Regions from separate parts of the Microtetraspora glauca genome, predicted to be linked through region 1. Evidence: riboswitches for the same ligand, from Rfam matches in the RefSeq annotation. Region 1 holds a riboswitch; the other holds the start of a gene.
The links. Region 1 has a riboswitch for glycine ahead of gcvT (glycine cleavage system aminomethyltransferase GcvT). Riboswitches for the same ligand answer to the same signal wherever they lie in the genome.

Region 1 (8,244 bases):
CCCAGCGTCTGCGAGGGCGCGCCGCTGGTCACCTCGCCGACGACCTCGCCCTCACACGTGACGGGATAGCCGTGGCGGGGGACTCTGCGGCCGCGCGCCACCAGGCCGACCAGGCGGCGTCCGGGGGCCGTGCGCCCGGAGAGCGCGGCCCGCCCGACGAAGTCGCCCGGCTTGTCGAACTTCACGACCCGGCCGAGGCCGGCGTCGAAGGGCGTGGTGTCCGCGGTCAGCTCGTTGCCGTACAGCGGCATGCCCGCCTCCAGGCGCAGCGTGTCGCGCGCGGACAGCCCGCAGGGCCGCAGTCCGAGCTCCGCCCCCGCCTCGGACAGGGCGTTCCACAGCGGGACCGCGTCCTCGGGCCGGACGAACAGCTCGAAGCCGTCCTCGCCGGTGTAACCCGTACGCGCGATCATGACCTCGAACCCGGCGACCTCGCCGGGGAGCCCCGCGTAGTACTTGAGCCCGACCAGGTCGGCGTCTGTCAGCTTCCCGAGGATGTCCGTGCTGTTCGGCCCCTGGACGGCGATCAGCGCGTAGGAGTCCGACCTGTCCTCGACCCGGGCGTCGTACGGCTTGGCGCGCTCGGCCAGCTCCTCGGCCACCCTGGCGTAGTTGGAGGCGTTCGCGACGACCATGAACTCCTCGGGCCGGAGGCGGTAGACGATCAGGTCGTCCAGCACGCCGCCGTCCTCGGTCACGATCATGGTGTACCTGGCGCGGCCGGGCTCCAGCACGCTCAGATGCCCGACGAGAGCGAAGTCCAGCGCCTCTCCCGCCTGCGGGCCGGTGACGTGGATCTCGCCCATGTGGGACAGGTCGAACAGGCCGGCAGCGGTGCGCACCGCGTTGTGCTCGGCTGACTCGCTGCCGTAGCGCAGGGGCATCTGCCATCCCGCGAAGTCGGTGAGCGTCGCGCCGAGGCTCTCGTGAACCTCACGCAACGGGGTAGATCGGGACATGATCGCACCTCAGGAAGACGGATGACAGCATCCTCCCCCTCTGTCATGGGTGCCTGAGAGCTTCGTCCGTTTCCTTACCCGGACTTTCACCTTCGGCGAGGCCGCGTACGGCCTGCTTTCCAGAGGACACCTGGCCCGCGCGGTCCTTTGCCTTGAGAGGTTCGCGGGGAGGGCTTGCTCCTTCAGGGGACCTGACCGGCTGTCAGGACGCTCTCCCGCACGGGATCGATGGTGTTCTGCCAGCCTAGTGGTCGTACCCCGTCTCGCGAAACCGGTGGGCCTCTCTCAGATCCAGCCGCGCGCCGACGCCTCCGCTCCGGCCTGGAACCTGGTGGTGGCGCCCAGCCGTTCGACGACCGCGGCGATCCGGCGGGTCGCGGTTCGCGCGCTGACCCCGAGCTGCCTGGCGATCGTCTCGTCCTTGAGCCCGGCCTTGAGCATCTGGAGCACCAGCAGGTCCTCCTCGTCCGGCCGGTCGCCGACGGGCGGCCGGGTCCCGGTGAGCGGCTGGCCGCGCTCCCAGTAGGCGTCGAACAGTTCGATGAGCGCGTCGAGCAGGCCGGAGGGACGGATCAGCGCGACGTTGTCGTAGACGCCGTCCACGAGGGGCATCAGCGCCACTCGCCGGTCCACGATCCGCAGCTTGAACGGCAGGCTGGGCAGGAACCTGGACCGCTCACCCTCCTCGGCCAGCCGGAGGAGGGTCTCGAACCGGCCGGGGCGTCGCAGGGACTCCGGGCAGTACACGACCCGGATGTCCACCCCGCGCGCGATCAGTTCCCGGGTGCCGGCGACCTCCGACTCGTTGCTGTCCACCGAGTTGTCGGGCCACCCGATGTAGGGCGGCCGGTCGAGCGCCAACACCTCCGACGTGACCGCCCTGTTCGTCTCCGTCATCTGCCGCTTCACCGCGTCCTCGCCCGAGAGGATCTCCACCAGGCCGGCCGGGTCGGCCCGCAGCCGGCCCGACTGGTAGAGCTGTGCGAAGTCGGCGACCGTGGTCCGGATTTCGGCCAGCCCCGCCTCGGCCTCCAGTCGGCGCCGGTCGATCAGCCATCCGAGCGCCGCCTCCGGCGCCACCGGCTCGTACCTGCCCGGCCTGATCCGTCGTAGCAGCCCGAGTTCGGCCAGCCGGGCCAGCGCGTGCCGTACCCGTGCGGCGCTGACCCGCAGCGAGCCCGCCAGGTCGGTGACTGTGCGGTCGGGGTGGCGGAGCAGGGACCGGTAGATCTGTTCGTCGAAATCGCCGATGCCCACCGCACCGAGCACTGGCTGGTCGTCCACCCACCACCTGACCGGATCGTGACGCTTTTCGCCATATGACCGAAAACGCCAGCACTATATCTCGACAACTGATCCTCACGGGCCGTTCACTTCTAGCTGCCTCCCGGCGACCTTGCTGCAGGGCGGCACCCCCCGTCTCGAAGAGGAGCAATGGCCCGCAACCCCCGACGAGTGAGTGCCTTCGGCGCGATGGCACTCGCCGCCGCCGTGGTGATCACCACGGCCTCGGCGCCGGCTTCGGCCGATCCCCTGACCACCGATCCTCTGACCGCCGGCCCGATCGACACCTACATCGTCACGCTGGCCGAGCAGCCGCTCGCGACCTATGACGGCGGCGTCGCCGGCATCCCCGCCACCAAGCCCGGCAAGGGCAAGAAGGTGGACACCGGCAGCGCGAACGCCAAGCGCTACCGCGACCACCTGAAGAGCAGGCAGGACCAGGTCTCCCGGAGCGTCGACGCCACGCCGGCCAAGCAGCTTTCCGTGGCCTCCAACGCGTTCGTCGCCGAGCTCACCATGACCCAGGCGGCGCGGCTGAACACCACGCCCGGTGTGCTCTCCGTCGTTCCCGACCGCCTGCGCAAGGCTCTGGACGACCGCAGGTCCACCGACTTCCTCGGCCTGTCCGGCGAGTCCGGTCTGTGGTCCAGGCTCGGCGGCACTGCGAACGCGGGCAAGGGCATTGTGGTCGGCGTGATCGACACCGGCGTCTGGCCGGAGAACCCGTCGTTCGCGGCCCCGGCCCTCGACGCCACGGCGCCCACGGACGCCGATCCGTACCGGCCCTATCTGCAGGGCTCGACCGCGGTCATGAAGAAGGCCGACGGCGGCACGTTCACCGGCGTCTGCCAGACCGGCGAGGAGTTCGCCGCCAACCTGTGCAACCAGAAGCTGATCAGCGCCCGCTACTTCGGTGACGCCTGGCTGAAGCGGGTACCGCCGGCCAATCGCGCCGACTACGTCTCGCCGCGCGACGCGCAGGGGCACGGCTCGCACACCGCCTCCACCGCCGCGGGCAACGCGGACGTGCCGGCGAGCGTGAACGGCACCGACTTCGGCCAGATCTCCGGTGTCGCGCCCGGCGCGGCGATCGCCGTCTACAAGGCGCTCTGGGAGAGTGCCGACGGCCAGCAGACCGGCGGCCTGGACTCCGACATCCTGGCCGCCGTCGACCAGGCGGTGGCCGACGGCGTCGATGTGATCAACTACTCCGTGGGCTCCGAAACGGAGTCCCCGGCGGAGGACCCGATCGGGCTCGCCTTCCGCGCGGCCGCCGCGAGCGGCATCTTCGTGGCCACCGCCGGCGGCAACAGCGGCCCGGGTGCCTCGACGCTGGACAACACCATGCCGTGGACGACCACCGTGGCCGCGAGCACGGCCGCGCCGTACGTGGCCGAGGTGGAGTTGGGCGACGGCACCAGGCACCGCGGTTCGAGCACCACGGTCAGCGACACGTTCGGGCCCAAGCCGCTGGCCACGGGCCCGGTGGTCAAGAACGCCTCCGTCGACGACTTCGAGGCACAGGTCTGCGCCCCGAACAGCCTCGACCCGGCCAGGACCGCCGGGAAGATCGTCGTCTGCGAGCGCGGCACCGTCACGCGCCTGGAGAAGTCCGGTGAGGTCAAGCGGGCCGGCGGCGTCGGCATGATCATGGTCAACATGGCCGACGAGGACACCGTCGCCGACTCGCACGCCGTGCCGACCGTGCACATCGGCGGGCCCGGCGTGCCGGCCGTGCTGGCCTACGCGGCGACGGACGGGGCGACCGCCATCCTGCGGCCCGCGAGCGCCGAGGGCGCCGTCTACCCGCGGGTGGCGGGGTTCTCCTCGCGCGGACCGTCGCTGGCCAACCGCGGCGACCTGCTCAAGCCCGACATCGCCGCCCCCGGTGTCTCGATCCTGGCGGCCGTCGCTCCGCCGACGAACAACGGCAACGATTTCGGCTTCTACGACGGCACCTCGATGGCCACCCCGCACATCGCGGGTCTGGCCGCGCTCTACCTGGGCAAGCACCCTGATCTGTCGCCCATGGCGATCAAGTCCGCGATGATGACGACCACCGTGCCGACCAGGAACGCCGACGGTACGGACAGTACCGACGCCTTCGCGCAGGGCGCGGGCAACGTCGATCCGGCCCGGATGCTCGAGCCCGGCCTGGTCTACGACTCCACGGAGCAGAACTGGCTCGGCTACCTGGAGGGCCTGGGCGTCAGGACGGGCAGTGGGGTGGCACCGATCGCCACCAGCGACCTGAACTACCCCTCGATCGCGCTCGGCGGGCTGGCCGGCCCCCGGACCGTCACCCGTACGCTGACGGCCGTCACGCCCGGCAAGTACAAGGCCGACATCGACCTGCCCGGCGTCAAGGCCAAGGTGAGCCCCTCCACGCTGCGTTTCGACCGGGCCGGTGAGACCAAGTCGTTCACCGTCACCATGGAGCTGAAGGACGAGGTCGCGACCGGCATCACCGGCTCGCTGACCTGGACCGGCGAGGGCCGTACCGTTCGCAGCGTCGTCGCGGTGACCGCTCAGGGCGTGCTCGCTCCCGCCGAGGTCAGGGGCAAGGACGCGAACGGGTCGGTGTCCTTCGAGGTGACCCCGGTCAAGAAGAAGACCGACATGACGGCCTACGGGCTGGTCTCCGGCCCGGAGATCGTCGGCTCGGTCGGTCCCGAGGAGGCCAACGGCAAGCAGTACACGATCGACGTCCCCGAGGGGACCAAGGCCGTGGAGTTCCGGGCCCGCCCCGACAACGGCCTGGAGCTGGGCTTCGGCGGAGGCGTGCTCTACGAGGGCCGGGAGTTCGCGGGCTGGGTGGATCGCGACGGCGATGACTACCGGCTGGTCATCTCGCGGCCGAAGGCCGGGAAGTACACCTTCGTGCTTGTCAGCTACCTGACCGCGCCGGGCACCACGTCGACCCCGTTCCACGCGCAGGCGAACGTGGTGACCGACGCCCCGGGCGTGGGTGGTCTGACCGTGTCGCCGCGCAAGCTCAAGGGCACCCCGGGGGTTCCCGAGACGGTGACCGCCGGCTGGTCGAGGCTGCCGGACGGGCGGCCCCACACCGGTTACATCGAGTACCCCAACGGGGCCGGAACCGTGATCAGCGTCAACTGACGTGACCTGAAGGAAATGTCCGAGGATCCTGGCGTGGGCCGGGCGGCAGTCGCCGCCCGGCCCACGCCCGGTTGAATCCGGACATCCCCTGTGGGCGATCTCCGGCCGACGGTCCCACCCTGTCTCCCGGGTCTCCCGACGCGTCTCCCGGAGCCCGCCTGTGCGGCGGTCCTTCCGGCAGGTCGCGGAGCTCCCCTCGACCAGACGGCGTCGCCGCGTGACGGGTGTCGCCGGGTCAGGCGGTGGCCTGGCCGTCGGCGGAGGCGGTGTGGACCTGGACGTCTCCCGCCGTCAGGCCGGCCAGGCGTTCTTCGGCCGTGTCGAGCACCTGGAGGTCGGCCTTGATGTGCGCGGCGGCGGCGTCGATGAGCAGTGCGACGAGCGGATCGCCGGTGTGCGCGCGGCGTTGCCTGGTGAGCGCGCCGAGGTCGGACAGGTGGGCCTGCCGTTGCGCCGTGACGAACGCGGCCAGGGACTCGGCACCGAGCCTGCTCGCGCCGAGGAGTTTGAGGAACAGCTCGTCCCTGAAGCCGGACGAGCGGGTCCACGGGCTGGTCGCCCACGATCGCAGCTCCTCCGCTCCCTCCGGCGTGAGCTGGTAGGTCGTCTTGTCCGGCCGGTCGCTCTGCGCGACGTGGTCGCGGACGACGTGCCCGTCCCGGACCAGGCGGTCGAGGATCTGGTACAGGTGCCCGATGTTGAGCCCGCCCCACTGAGGGCCGATGGCGGCCTCGAACCTGGCCTTCAACTCGTAGCCGTGACTCGGGCCGTCGGCGAGGAGGGTCAGGACCGCGTGGCTGAGCGGCATCCGGAGCTGCCTTCCTGAATTGTCACAATGTAGGGACTCCCATACTGCCCTACATTGTGACAATGTATGGGCGCATGGGAGTCGACGTCAGCCTTCGGCATGTGAGCCGTCGATACGCGTCCGCCGTGGCGCTCGACGAGGTCAGCCTGGACATCGAAGCGGGAAGCGCGGTCGCGCTCATGGGAGCGTCCGGAGCGGGCAAGTCCACGCTGCTCCATCTCGTCGGCGCGATGGACCGGCCGGACGCGGGGGAGATCCTGGTCGACGGCGCCAGGGTGGACGACCTGCCGCGCCGGGGGCTGGACCGATACCGCCGCCGCATCGGGTTCGTGTTCCAGCGCTTCCACCTGCTGCCCGCGCTCAGCGTGCTGGACAACGTGCTCGCCCCCGTCTTGCCCCGCCGAGTCGATTTCGACCGCAAGGCGAGGGCGATGGACCTGCTGGACGCGGTGGGGCTGACCGACCGCGCCTCCGCGCTGCCGAGCAGGCTGTCCGGAGGCCAGCAACAGCGCGTCGCCATCGCCAGGGCGCTCATCGGCCGCCCGCCGCTGCTGCTCGCCGACGAGCCCACCGGCAACCTCGACAGCGGCACCGGTCACGAGATCGTCGATCTGCTTCTCACGCTCCGCGAGGCGTACGGCATGACCATGCTGGTCGCCACCCACAATCCCGAGGTCGCCGCCGTGTGCGACCGGGTCGTACGGATGCGGGACGGGAAGATCGCCGCCGACGAGCGGCTGACCCCACCTGACGACGTGCTCGACCGGATCGGCAGGCTCGGGTGATCCGCCTGATGTGGGCCCAGCTCCGTCACCGGCTGGGCCGCTCGCTCGTGCTGCTGATCGGCATCCTGGTCGCGGCCACTGGCTTCACCGTGCTGACCGGCACGGCCGAGACCCAGCGCCTGGAGATTGTCGGGACCGTCGGGAAGAACTTCCGCGCGCAGTACGACATCCTCGTCCGGCCCAAGGGCTCGACCACCGATCTGGAGCGGACGCGTTCCCTGGTACGGCAGAACCACCTGTCGGGCATCTTCGGCGGCATCACCCTCGACCAGTACGAGAAGGTCAAGCACATCAATGGGGTGGAGATCGCGGCGCCGATCGGCATGGTCGGCTACCTCACCAGGGGAGGCTCGGCCGACATCGACGTCACCGACGTGCTCCACAAGGGCGACCGGACCATGCTGCGGATGGATCAGACCCGGGTCGCCGACCGCGGTCTCACCCGGATCTCCTACGGCGGGCCGCGCTACCAGTACGTCACCCGCAGGCCGGTCACGGTGCCCGTCACCAAGCACAACGGCGGAGACGCCAGATTGCTCGCCAAGGAGACGACCGCCTCGGGGCGGGAGGTCGCGCTCGGCCCATCGCTGCTCGAACGGAAGGAACGCGGCTGGGCGGCCCAGAAGACGTTCCCCTTCGAAGGGGGCGCGCAGGTCGGGTACTGGTCCACGAGCACGGCGTACGGCATGGGGACGATCACCGAGAACACGTTGGGCGACTGGACCCCGGGACGGGCGATCGTCAGCGTCGAGCAGGAGTTCCCGTTCCTGCTCGCCGCCGTCGATCCCGAGGCGGAGGCCCGGCTGGCCGGCCTGGACAAGGCGATGGTCGCCGGCCGCTACCTCAGGGCGGAGGAGGAGTATCGCGTGCCGCCGACCGGAGGCGGCAGGGAGGTCCTGCTCCTCGCCGCGGCGCGGCAGTACGCCGACCAGCGGGACGAGATCGAGATCCGCAGGCTTCCGGCCGAGGCGGCGGACAAGGTCGTCAAGGGAACGCTGGCGGAGGCATTGAAGAAGTACCTCACCGCGCAGGACGGCGAGGTCGTCAAGCGGGTGACACTGGACGCCGCCGACGTCTACGACGGCATGCTCGACGGGTGGCAGGACATCCCGGAAGGCCAGGTGTCGACCCCGCTGACCCGCTTCTGGACGGCGGGCCCGACCGAGTACCGGGAGTTGGGAGACCGGCACGTCGCCGCGGCTCCGGTGGACAACGATCCGGCCGTCTGGAAGGACCCCGCGTGGGGGAAGGCTTTCGGGGAGCCGGCGTACTTCTTCCTCGGGTGGGA
Region 2 (8,244 bases), on a different contig from region 1:
ATCAAGGAGAACCTGGACGAGCAGGCGGCCCGGCCGAGGGCGCTGCCCCAGGAGGCCCCGCCCGTACGGCTCAGCCGTGAGGACCTGCTCCAGGCCGCCGACATCGACGAGGACACGCTGGCAGAGCTGGAGAGCTTCGGCCTGGTGGCATCCGTGGCCCGGTGGTACGACGCGGACGCCCTGGAGATCGCCCGCAGCGTCGGCTCGCTGGCCAGATTCGGCCTGCACGCCCGCCATCTGCGCGCGGTGCGGGCGGCCGCGGAACGCGAGGCCAGCCTCGTCGAGCAGGCGGTGGCGCCGCTGCTGCGCCGCCGGGCGCCCGGCGCGATCGGGCAGGCCGATGAGACAGCTCGGGAAATATCCGGACTTCTCCTCGAATTGCACAGTGCGTTGCTTCGTGGCAGTGTTCGCCGCGTTCTGGGGCAGTGACCAGGCCGACCCGCTCCGGGTGTTACGTTGAAGTCCTGGTGATATGCCGCGCCGCTTTGAGACGGAGTCGCCCGTGTTGCAGATGGAGGTCGTGGGGGTTCGCGTTGAGATGCCCACCAACCAGCCGATCGTCCTCCTGAAGGAGACGAACGGTGATCGGTACCTGCCGATCTGGATCGGCATGACCGAGGCGACGGCCATCGCGCTCGCCCAGGCGGAGGAACCGCCGCCGCGCCCGCTCACTCATGATCTGTTCCGTGACGTGCTGGAGGCGCTGGGGGTGCGCCTGCGTACGGTCAACATCGTCGCGCTACGCGATCAGATCTTCTTCGCCGACCTGGTCTTCTCCAACGGTGTGGAGGTGAGCGCCCGGCCGTCGGACTCGATCGCGCTCGCGCTCCGCACCGGTGCGACGATCTACGCCAGCGAGGACGTCCTCCGGGAGGCCGGGGTCAGCATGCCTGACGACCAGGAGGACGAGGTGGAGAAGTTCCGCGAGTTCCTGGACAACATCACGCCCGAGGACTTCGGGCGTGCCGGGTAGGGGTTGATTTCGGGAATTTAACGCTTCACGACGCGCCGTGCGGGGTCGTTGACTGAGAATGTCCCCGGTCCTACGGTGCAAGGGAATCCACGGTTGTAATTCATGAACCCCCAGATCAGACCGTGGGATGAGAGAAAGCCGGAGGTCCGCAGTGGCGGTCAGCAGCGGCGAGGGAAAAGCGGCCGACCAGCATGATCCGGTCCGTGAGTCAGCGCGTGAGCGCGCCGGTGAACAAGGACTGCTGTTCGACGAGCAGCCCAGGAGACTGCCCGACGACATCGGGTATCGCGGCCCCACCGCCTGCGCGGCGGCCGGCATCACCTACCGTCAGCTCGACTACTGGGCCCGGACGGAGCTGGTCCTGCCGACCATAAGAGCCGCGCACGGCTCGGGTTCGCAGCGTCTGTACAGCTTCCGCGACATCCTCGTGCTCAAGGTCGTCAAACGCCTTCTGGACACCGGCGTCTCGCTCCAGCAGATCCGCACCGCCGTACAGCATCTGCGTGACCGCGGGGTGAACGACCTCGCCCAGATCACTTTGATGAGCGACGGCGTCAGCGTCTACGAGTGCACCTCCGCCGACGAGGTCATCGATCTGCTCCAGGGCGGGCAGGGAGTGTTCGGCATCGCCCTGGGACGCGTCTGGCGCGAGGTCGAGGGTTCGCTGGCCGAGTTGCCCGGCGAGCGCGCAGAGTCCGGCTCCGATGCGGAGGCCGACCATCCGGCCGACGAGCTGGCACGACGCAGGAAGTCCCGCAAGACCGGGTGAACGGCCCGCCTCAGGGTAGGCGGTAGAGTGACACAAGCTGGCGACCCCGTGCGGGAGAGACCTCTTTAAGTGGAGGCGCCGAAGGAGCAACCCTCCCCGGAATCTCTCAGGCATCCCGTACCGCACGGGAGAGGCAACTCTGGAAAGCAGCACGTCCACCAGGCGTGCTCACCGACGGTGCAAGCCCTTCGGGGTGAAGCTCTCAGGTCGTGGTCCCGCCGCCGGTCGGCTGGTCGCGATGACAGAGGGGGAGACCAGGCGCACGCGTGCGCCGCCTAGGTCTCGACCGCTCCAGGAGGCTTGCCATGACCGACCGGTCACCACTTCGCGATCTTTCCGGCCCGCCCTTCGCGTCCCGCCACATCGGCCCGTCCGACGCCGAGCAGGCGCGCATGCTGGAGGCCGTCGGATACGCCTCCGTGGCGGACCTGGTGGCCGTCGCCGTACCCGAGGCGATCAGGACCGAGACCCCGCTCGCGCTCCCCGAGGCGGCGAGCGAGACACGGGCGCTGGCCGAGCTGCGCACGATCGCCGGGCGCAACCGGGTGCTGACCTCGATGATCGGCCTTGGCTACCACGACACGATCACCCCGGGCGTCGTCCTGCGTAACGTGCTGGAGAACCCCGGCTGGTACACCGCGTACACCCCCTACCAGCCGGAGATCTCGCAGGGACGGCTGGAGGCGCTGCTCAACTTCCAGACCGCGATCATCGACCTGACCGGTCTCGACGTGGCCGGGGCCTCGCTCCTGGACGAGGGCACGGCCGCCGCCGAGGCGATGACTCTGGCCCGCCGGGCGAGCCGGGTCAAGAGCGACGTCTTCGTGGTCGACATCGACGCGCTGCCGCAGACCAAGGCCGTCCTCGCGACCCGGGCGGAGCCGCTCGGCATCACGCTGGTCGAGGCCGACCTCGCGGATCCCGCCGCGCTGCCCGAGTGCTTCGGGGTGCTGGTGCAGTACCCCGGCGCGAGCGGGCGGGTCGCGAGCTTCCGCGTACTCGCCGAGGTGGCGCACGAGCGGGGCGCCCAGGTGATCGCCGCCGCCGACCTCCTCGGCCTGACGCTGCTCGCGTCGCCGGGTGAGCTCGGCGCCGACATCGCCGTCGGCTCCTCCCAGCGCTTCGGCGTGCCGCTCGGTTTCGGCGGCCCGCACGCCGCCTACATGGCCGTACGCGAAGGGCTCCAGCGGCAGATGCCCGGCCGGCTCGTCGGGGTGTCCGTCGACGCCGACGGACAGCCCGCGTACCGGCTCGCGCTGCAGACCCGCGAGCAGCACATCCGCAGGGAGAAGGCCACCAGCAACATCTGCACCGCGCAGGTCCTGCTCGCGGTCATGGCCTCGATGTACGCCGTCTACCACGGACCGGACGGCCTGCGGCGGATCGCGCAGCGGGTGCACCGCCACGCGGCCGTCCTGGCCGCCGGGCTGCGCGAGGGCGGTGTCGAGGTGGTGCACGAGGAGTTCTTCGACACCGTCCTGGCCCGCGTCCCCGGGCGCGCCGCGGTGGTCGTGGCCGCCGCCGAGGCGGCGGGCGTCAACCTCCGACTGGTGGACGCCGACCACGTCGCGGTCGCCTGCGACGAGAAGACGGCGGCCGAGCACCTTGCGGCCGTGTGGGCGGCGTTCGGCGTGCCCGGCGGATCGCAGGGCGGCTCGGGCGGCGTGGTCATCGACGACCTGGACCGGGTGACCCCCGACGCGCTCCCTGCCGGCCTCGCCCGGACCACCGACTTCCTGACCCATCCGGTGTTCCACTCCTACCGGTCGGAGACGGCGATGCTGCGCTACCTGCGCAGGCTCCAGGACAAGGACGTCGCCCTCGACCGCTCGATGATCCCGCTGGGCTCCTGCACGATGAAGCTCAACGCGACCACCGAGATGGAGCCGATCACCTGGCCGGAGTTCGCCGGGATCCACCCCTTCGCCCCGATCGGCCAGGCTGCGGGCTACGTCGAGTTGGTCGAGACCCTCGAAGGCTGGCTGGCCGAGGTCACCGGCTATGACGCGGTGTCGATCCAGCCCAACGCGGGGTCGCAGGGAGAGTTCGCCGGGCTGCTCGCCATCCGCGCCTACCACCACGGCCGGGGCGAGGCCGGGCGGGACGTCTGCCTCATCCCGTCGTCCGCGCACGGCACCAACGCGGCCAGCGCGGTCATGGCCGGTATGCGCGTGGTCGTGGTCGCCTGCGACGACAGCGGCAACGTCGACCTCGCCGACCTGTCCGCCAAGATCGAGAAGCATCGCGACGCGCTCGCCGCGATCATGGTGACCTACCCGTCCACGCACGGCGTGTACGAGGAGACCATCGTCGAGATCTGCGACCGGGTCCACGAGGCCGGGGGACAGGTCTACGTCGACGGCGCCAACCTCAACGCCCTCGTCGGCCTGGCCAGGCTCGGCGAGTTCGGCGCGGACGTCAGCCACCTCAACCTGCACAAGACGTTCTGCATCCCGCACGGCGGCGGCGGTCCGGGTGTCGGGCCGGTCGCGGTCAAGGCCCATCTCGCCCCCTACCTCCCTGGCAAGGGCACCGGTGCCGTCTCGGCCGCGCCGTACGGCTCGGCGGGCATCCTGCCGATCTCGTGGGCGTACATCCGGATGATGGGCGGGGATGGGCTGCGCCGGGCGACCGAGCAGGCGATCCTCTCGGCGAACTACCTCGCCGGGCGGCTGGCCCCGCACTATCCCGTGCTGTACACCGGACGGGACGGCCTCGTCGCGCACGAGTGCATCGTCGACCTGCGGCAGATCACCAAGGAGACCGGTGTCACCGTGGACGATGTGGCCAAGCGCCTGGTCGACTACGGTTTCCACGCGCCGACCATGTCGTTCCCCGTCGCGGGGACCCTGATGATCGAGCCCACCGAGAGCGAGGACCTGGCCGAGCTCGACCGGTTCGCCGACGCCATGATCGCCATCCGCGAGGAGATCGCCCGCGTCGCGTCCGGAGAGTACGACAGGACCGACAACCCGCTGCGCAACGCGCCCCACACGGCGGCCTGCCTGGTCGCCGACGAGTGGCCGCACCCGTACTCGCGCACGGTCGCGGCCTACCCCGTGCCCGCGCTGCGGGACAACAAGTACTGGTCGCCGGTCCGCCGCATTGACCAGGCCTACGGCGACCGCAACCTGGTCTGCGCCTGCCCTCCGCTGGAGGCGTACGAGGACTGATCACGCCCGCGGGGAAGATTCGCGGACCCGAACCGTCCATCATGCGCATGTCTTCCCCGCACGGGCCCGCCGATCGTTAGGATCTTGGCGATCCCCGATTATGGAGGGCCTGGCATGACGGCCATCGACCCCGGACGGCAGATCGACCACGCGCGCAGGCTGGCCGAGGCGGGCGATCTCGACGCCGCCGCGGCGATCTTCGCGGAGGTCGCGGTCGACGTCGAGGCACCCGACCGGGCGGAGGGCGCCGCGGGGCTCTCCGCCGTCGCCGAACGGATGGCCGAGCAGTTGCTGGAGGACGGCGAGCCGGGGCAGGCCGCCGACCTCCTGCTGCGCGCGCTGTCCGTGCCCGGCGTCACGGATCCGGCACGGCTGCGGGTCCTGCTCGGTCTCGCGCATCTCGACATGGCGTGCGGGGAGTTCGCCGGAGCGGTCGAGGAGGGCGACGGAGCCGAAGCGGGCACCGGTGCGCTCGCCATTGAGCTGCTCGCGCGGGTGCTGCCCCTCAGAGGCCGGGACGACGACGCCGAGACGGTCTGGCGGTACGGCCTGGCCCACCCCGACGCGGCGCTGGCCGAGGAGGTACGGCTCCGCCTGAGCAGGGACGTCCGCCCCCCGATAACGTGACCGGGTGGAATCTGGGACGGTGGAACTTGTGACGCCGCACGGCCCGGGAGCGGTCGAGGTGGACGAGGCGGCCGATCCCTGGCTGCTGCTCGTGCTCACCCACGGGTCGGCCGGGGGAGTGGACGCGCCCGACCTGCTCGCCGTGCGGGATGCCGTGCTGGCCATCGGAGGAACGGTCGCCCGGGTGACCCAGCCGTTCCGGCTCAGGGGCGCGAGGGCGCCGGGCTCGGCGGTCCGGCAGGACGAGTCGTGGATCACGATGATCGAGGAGCTGCGGGCCCGCCATCCGGGGCTGCCGCTCGTGCAGGGCGGTCGGAGCAACGGCGCCAGGGTGGCCTGCCGTACGGCCCGAGCGGTGGAGGCGGACGCGGTGGTCGCGCTGGCGTTCCCCCTGCACCCGCCGGGCAAGCCGGAACGTTCCAGGGCGGATGAGCTGCGGCAGGCGGGAACCGACGTTCTGGTGATCAATGGGGATCGTGATCCGTTCGGCGTGCCGTCGGCGTCCGACACGGCGCGGCTCGTGGTGCTGCCGGGGGAGGGACACGATCTGAAGAAGGACCCCGCCCGGGTGGGCGAGGAGGTGGCCCGGTGGCTGCTGGCCCGGAGAGCGAGCTGAGGGCCGGGGGTCGGCCACGGGACCGCGAGCGGTGGAACGGACGGGGGATGGGGCGAGCGGAATCGGGTGAAGGGACGGGAGGGCCCCGGCTGGACGGACCAGCCGGGTGACCTGGCCGCGATCGATCAGGCGGCGCTGGAAGCCAGGTCGGTGGGGCGGTGCGGGGCGATGACCGCTCCGTCGGGCAGCAGCTCGCCGGTGTCCTCGAAGAGGACGACGCCGTTGCACAGCAGGCTCCACCCCTGCTCGGGGTGCGCCGCGATGGTGCGGGCGGCTTCTCGGTCCTTCGCTTCCGCGCTCGGACAGGACGGGCTATGAGGGCACATCGCCGGGGCTCCGTGTCTTATCGTTCGCCCGTCGCGCGAGGCGGCGGGCGTCTGGGGTTGATGTGTGACTAACCGCACAATGGACGAGACCAGTGTGCCGTCCGCTCGCCTCGTGGCGACATAGTCCGTTAGGACGGTTTCCGCCGGTCCTGGAAAGGGGGCCGGGGGGCGCCCATACGGGTTCCGCTCACCACGCTGTGAGCTATCCCACAAGGGTGCCCCAGGGATGATAACGGTCCAAGCTCGACACGCCGTCCGTCTGATAACCGGCGGATTACGGTTTCCGGAGCCGCCTCCAGGTCGTCCGGGAGATCGTCCAGGCGCTGTGTGACGGCCGGGTCGGGGCGGGCCGACGCCGGGTGGTCGAGGCCGCCGGCCCGCGGCGAGGAGCTTGGCGGCCGGGCCCACATCCGCCGGGTCGGCCCTTGCGTGGCTGAGATCGGCTCGCGTGAGATTTCAGTCAAGCAAACGTTGACCATCCGGGCCGAATGTAAGTAACTTCCAGTCAAAGCGGTGACCTTGCATGACATTTTCCTACATCTGAGGAGTTGGAGGACATCACGCCGCGGGCCGGAGCCCCGCGCGGCGCGGGGCTGTACGTCCCCGGTGGCTGGATCCAGGTATTGACGCCCGGCTCATTGTGAAACTAATTTTCCAACACGTTCTCCTTTGGGGTGGAAAACTTCGTGACGGACGACGAGTTTGAGGCGGTCAGGGTGGCGGCCCCCACGGAAGGCGCCAACCCGCGCACGCTCGACATCGACCTCCGTTCGACCCTCGAGATGCTGAAGCTCATCAACGACGAGGACGGCCTGGTCGCTCCCGCGGTCCGCGCCGTCCTCCCCGAGCTGGCCACGGCGGTCGACTTCGGAGTGAGCGCGCTGCTGACGGGCCGGTCGATCCACTACTTCGGCGCGGGCAGTTCCGGCCGCATCGCGGTGCTCGACGCGGCCGAGCTCGTGCCGACGTACACGATCGCCCCGGAGCGGGTCGTCGCGCACCACGCGGGCGGCACCTCCGCTTTCGAGCAGGCGATGGAGAACGTGGAGGACGACGCGGCGACGGGCGCCGCCGAGGCGCTCGGCCTGGGGGAGGGCGACCTGGCGATCGGGCTGTCGGCGAGCGGCCGCACGCCGTACGTCGCGGGGGCGCTGCGCGCGGCGAGTGCGGCGGGGGCGGCGACCGTCCTGGTGTCGTCGAACCCGGCGGCGCCGCTCGGTGACGAGGTCGACGTCCACATCGCGGTCGACACCGGCCCCGAGGTCATCGCGGGATCGACGCGGATGAAGGCGGGAACCGCGCAGAAGCTCGTGCTGAACGCGTTCTCCACCGCGGTCATGATCCGGCTCGGGCGGACGTACTCGAATCTCATGATCGATGTGACCGCCACCAACGCCAAACTCCGCGGCCGCCTGGTCACGATCCTCGAAGAGGCCACCGGCCGCACCGAGGCGCAGTGCGCCGAAACGCTCACCGCGGCAGAAGGGGACCTGAAGGTCGCCCTGGTCTGCCTCCTCGCCGATGCCCCCGTGGGAGAGGCGCGAATCGCATTACAGGCCGCCGGCGGCAGGGTCCGCGCGGCGCTCGCCGAACTGGCTACCGGCCGAAGGGAAGTCTCATGAAGAGAAGGTGGATCGCGGGGGCGATCGGGGTGCTCGCGGTGGCGCTGGCGGCGTGCGCGCCCGGCGGCGGCGCGTCCGACGGGGGCGACAAGGCGGACGCCGGCAAGGTCACGCTGAATCTGTGGTCGTGGCGGGTGG

Region 2: another riboswitch for glycine. It lies ahead of gcvP (aminomethyl-transferring glycine dehydrogenase); the one in region 1 lies ahead of gcvT (glycine cleavage system aminomethyltransferase GcvT).

Annotation. Positions count from the first base shown of each region.
Region 1 covers NZ_JBFALK010000006.1:125,353-133,596, reverse strand. Annotated here, with positions in the region: gene gcvT (glycine cleavage system aminomethyltransferase GcvT) at 1-959, opposite strand, end outside; glycine riboswitch at 990-1,089, opposite strand; glycine riboswitch at 1,090-1,187, opposite strand; gene AB0I59_RS13550 (helix-turn-helix domain-containing protein) at 1,245-2,243, opposite strand; gene AB0I59_RS13545 (S8 family serine peptidase) at 2,394-5,363, shown strand; gene AB0I59_RS13540 (helix-turn-helix transcriptional regulator) at 5,599-6,171, opposite strand; gene AB0I59_RS13535 (ABC transporter ATP-binding protein) at 6,273-6,956, shown strand; gene AB0I59_RS13530 (FtsX-like permease family protein) at 6,965-8,244, shown strand, end outside.
Region 2 covers NZ_JBFALK010000007.1:24,252-32,495, forward strand. Annotated here, with positions in the region: gene ftsR (transcriptional regulator FtsR) at 1-429, shown strand, start outside; gene AB0I59_RS14640 (bifunctional nuclease family protein) at 503-973, shown strand; gene AB0I59_RS14645 (MerR family transcriptional regulator) at 1,125-1,742, shown strand; glycine riboswitch at 1,784-1,875, shown strand; gene gcvP (aminomethyl-transferring glycine dehydrogenase) at 2,048-4,915, shown strand; gene AB0I59_RS14655 (hypothetical protein) at 5,030-5,542, shown strand; gene AB0I59_RS14660 (alpha/beta hydrolase family protein) at 5,562-6,158, shown strand; gene AB0I59_RS14665 (DUF5999 family protein) at 6,284-6,484, opposite strand; gene AB0I59_RS14670 (N-acetylmuramic acid 6-phosphate etherase) at 7,171-8,106, shown strand; gene AB0I59_RS14675 (extracellular solute-binding protein) at 8,103-8,244, shown strand, end outside.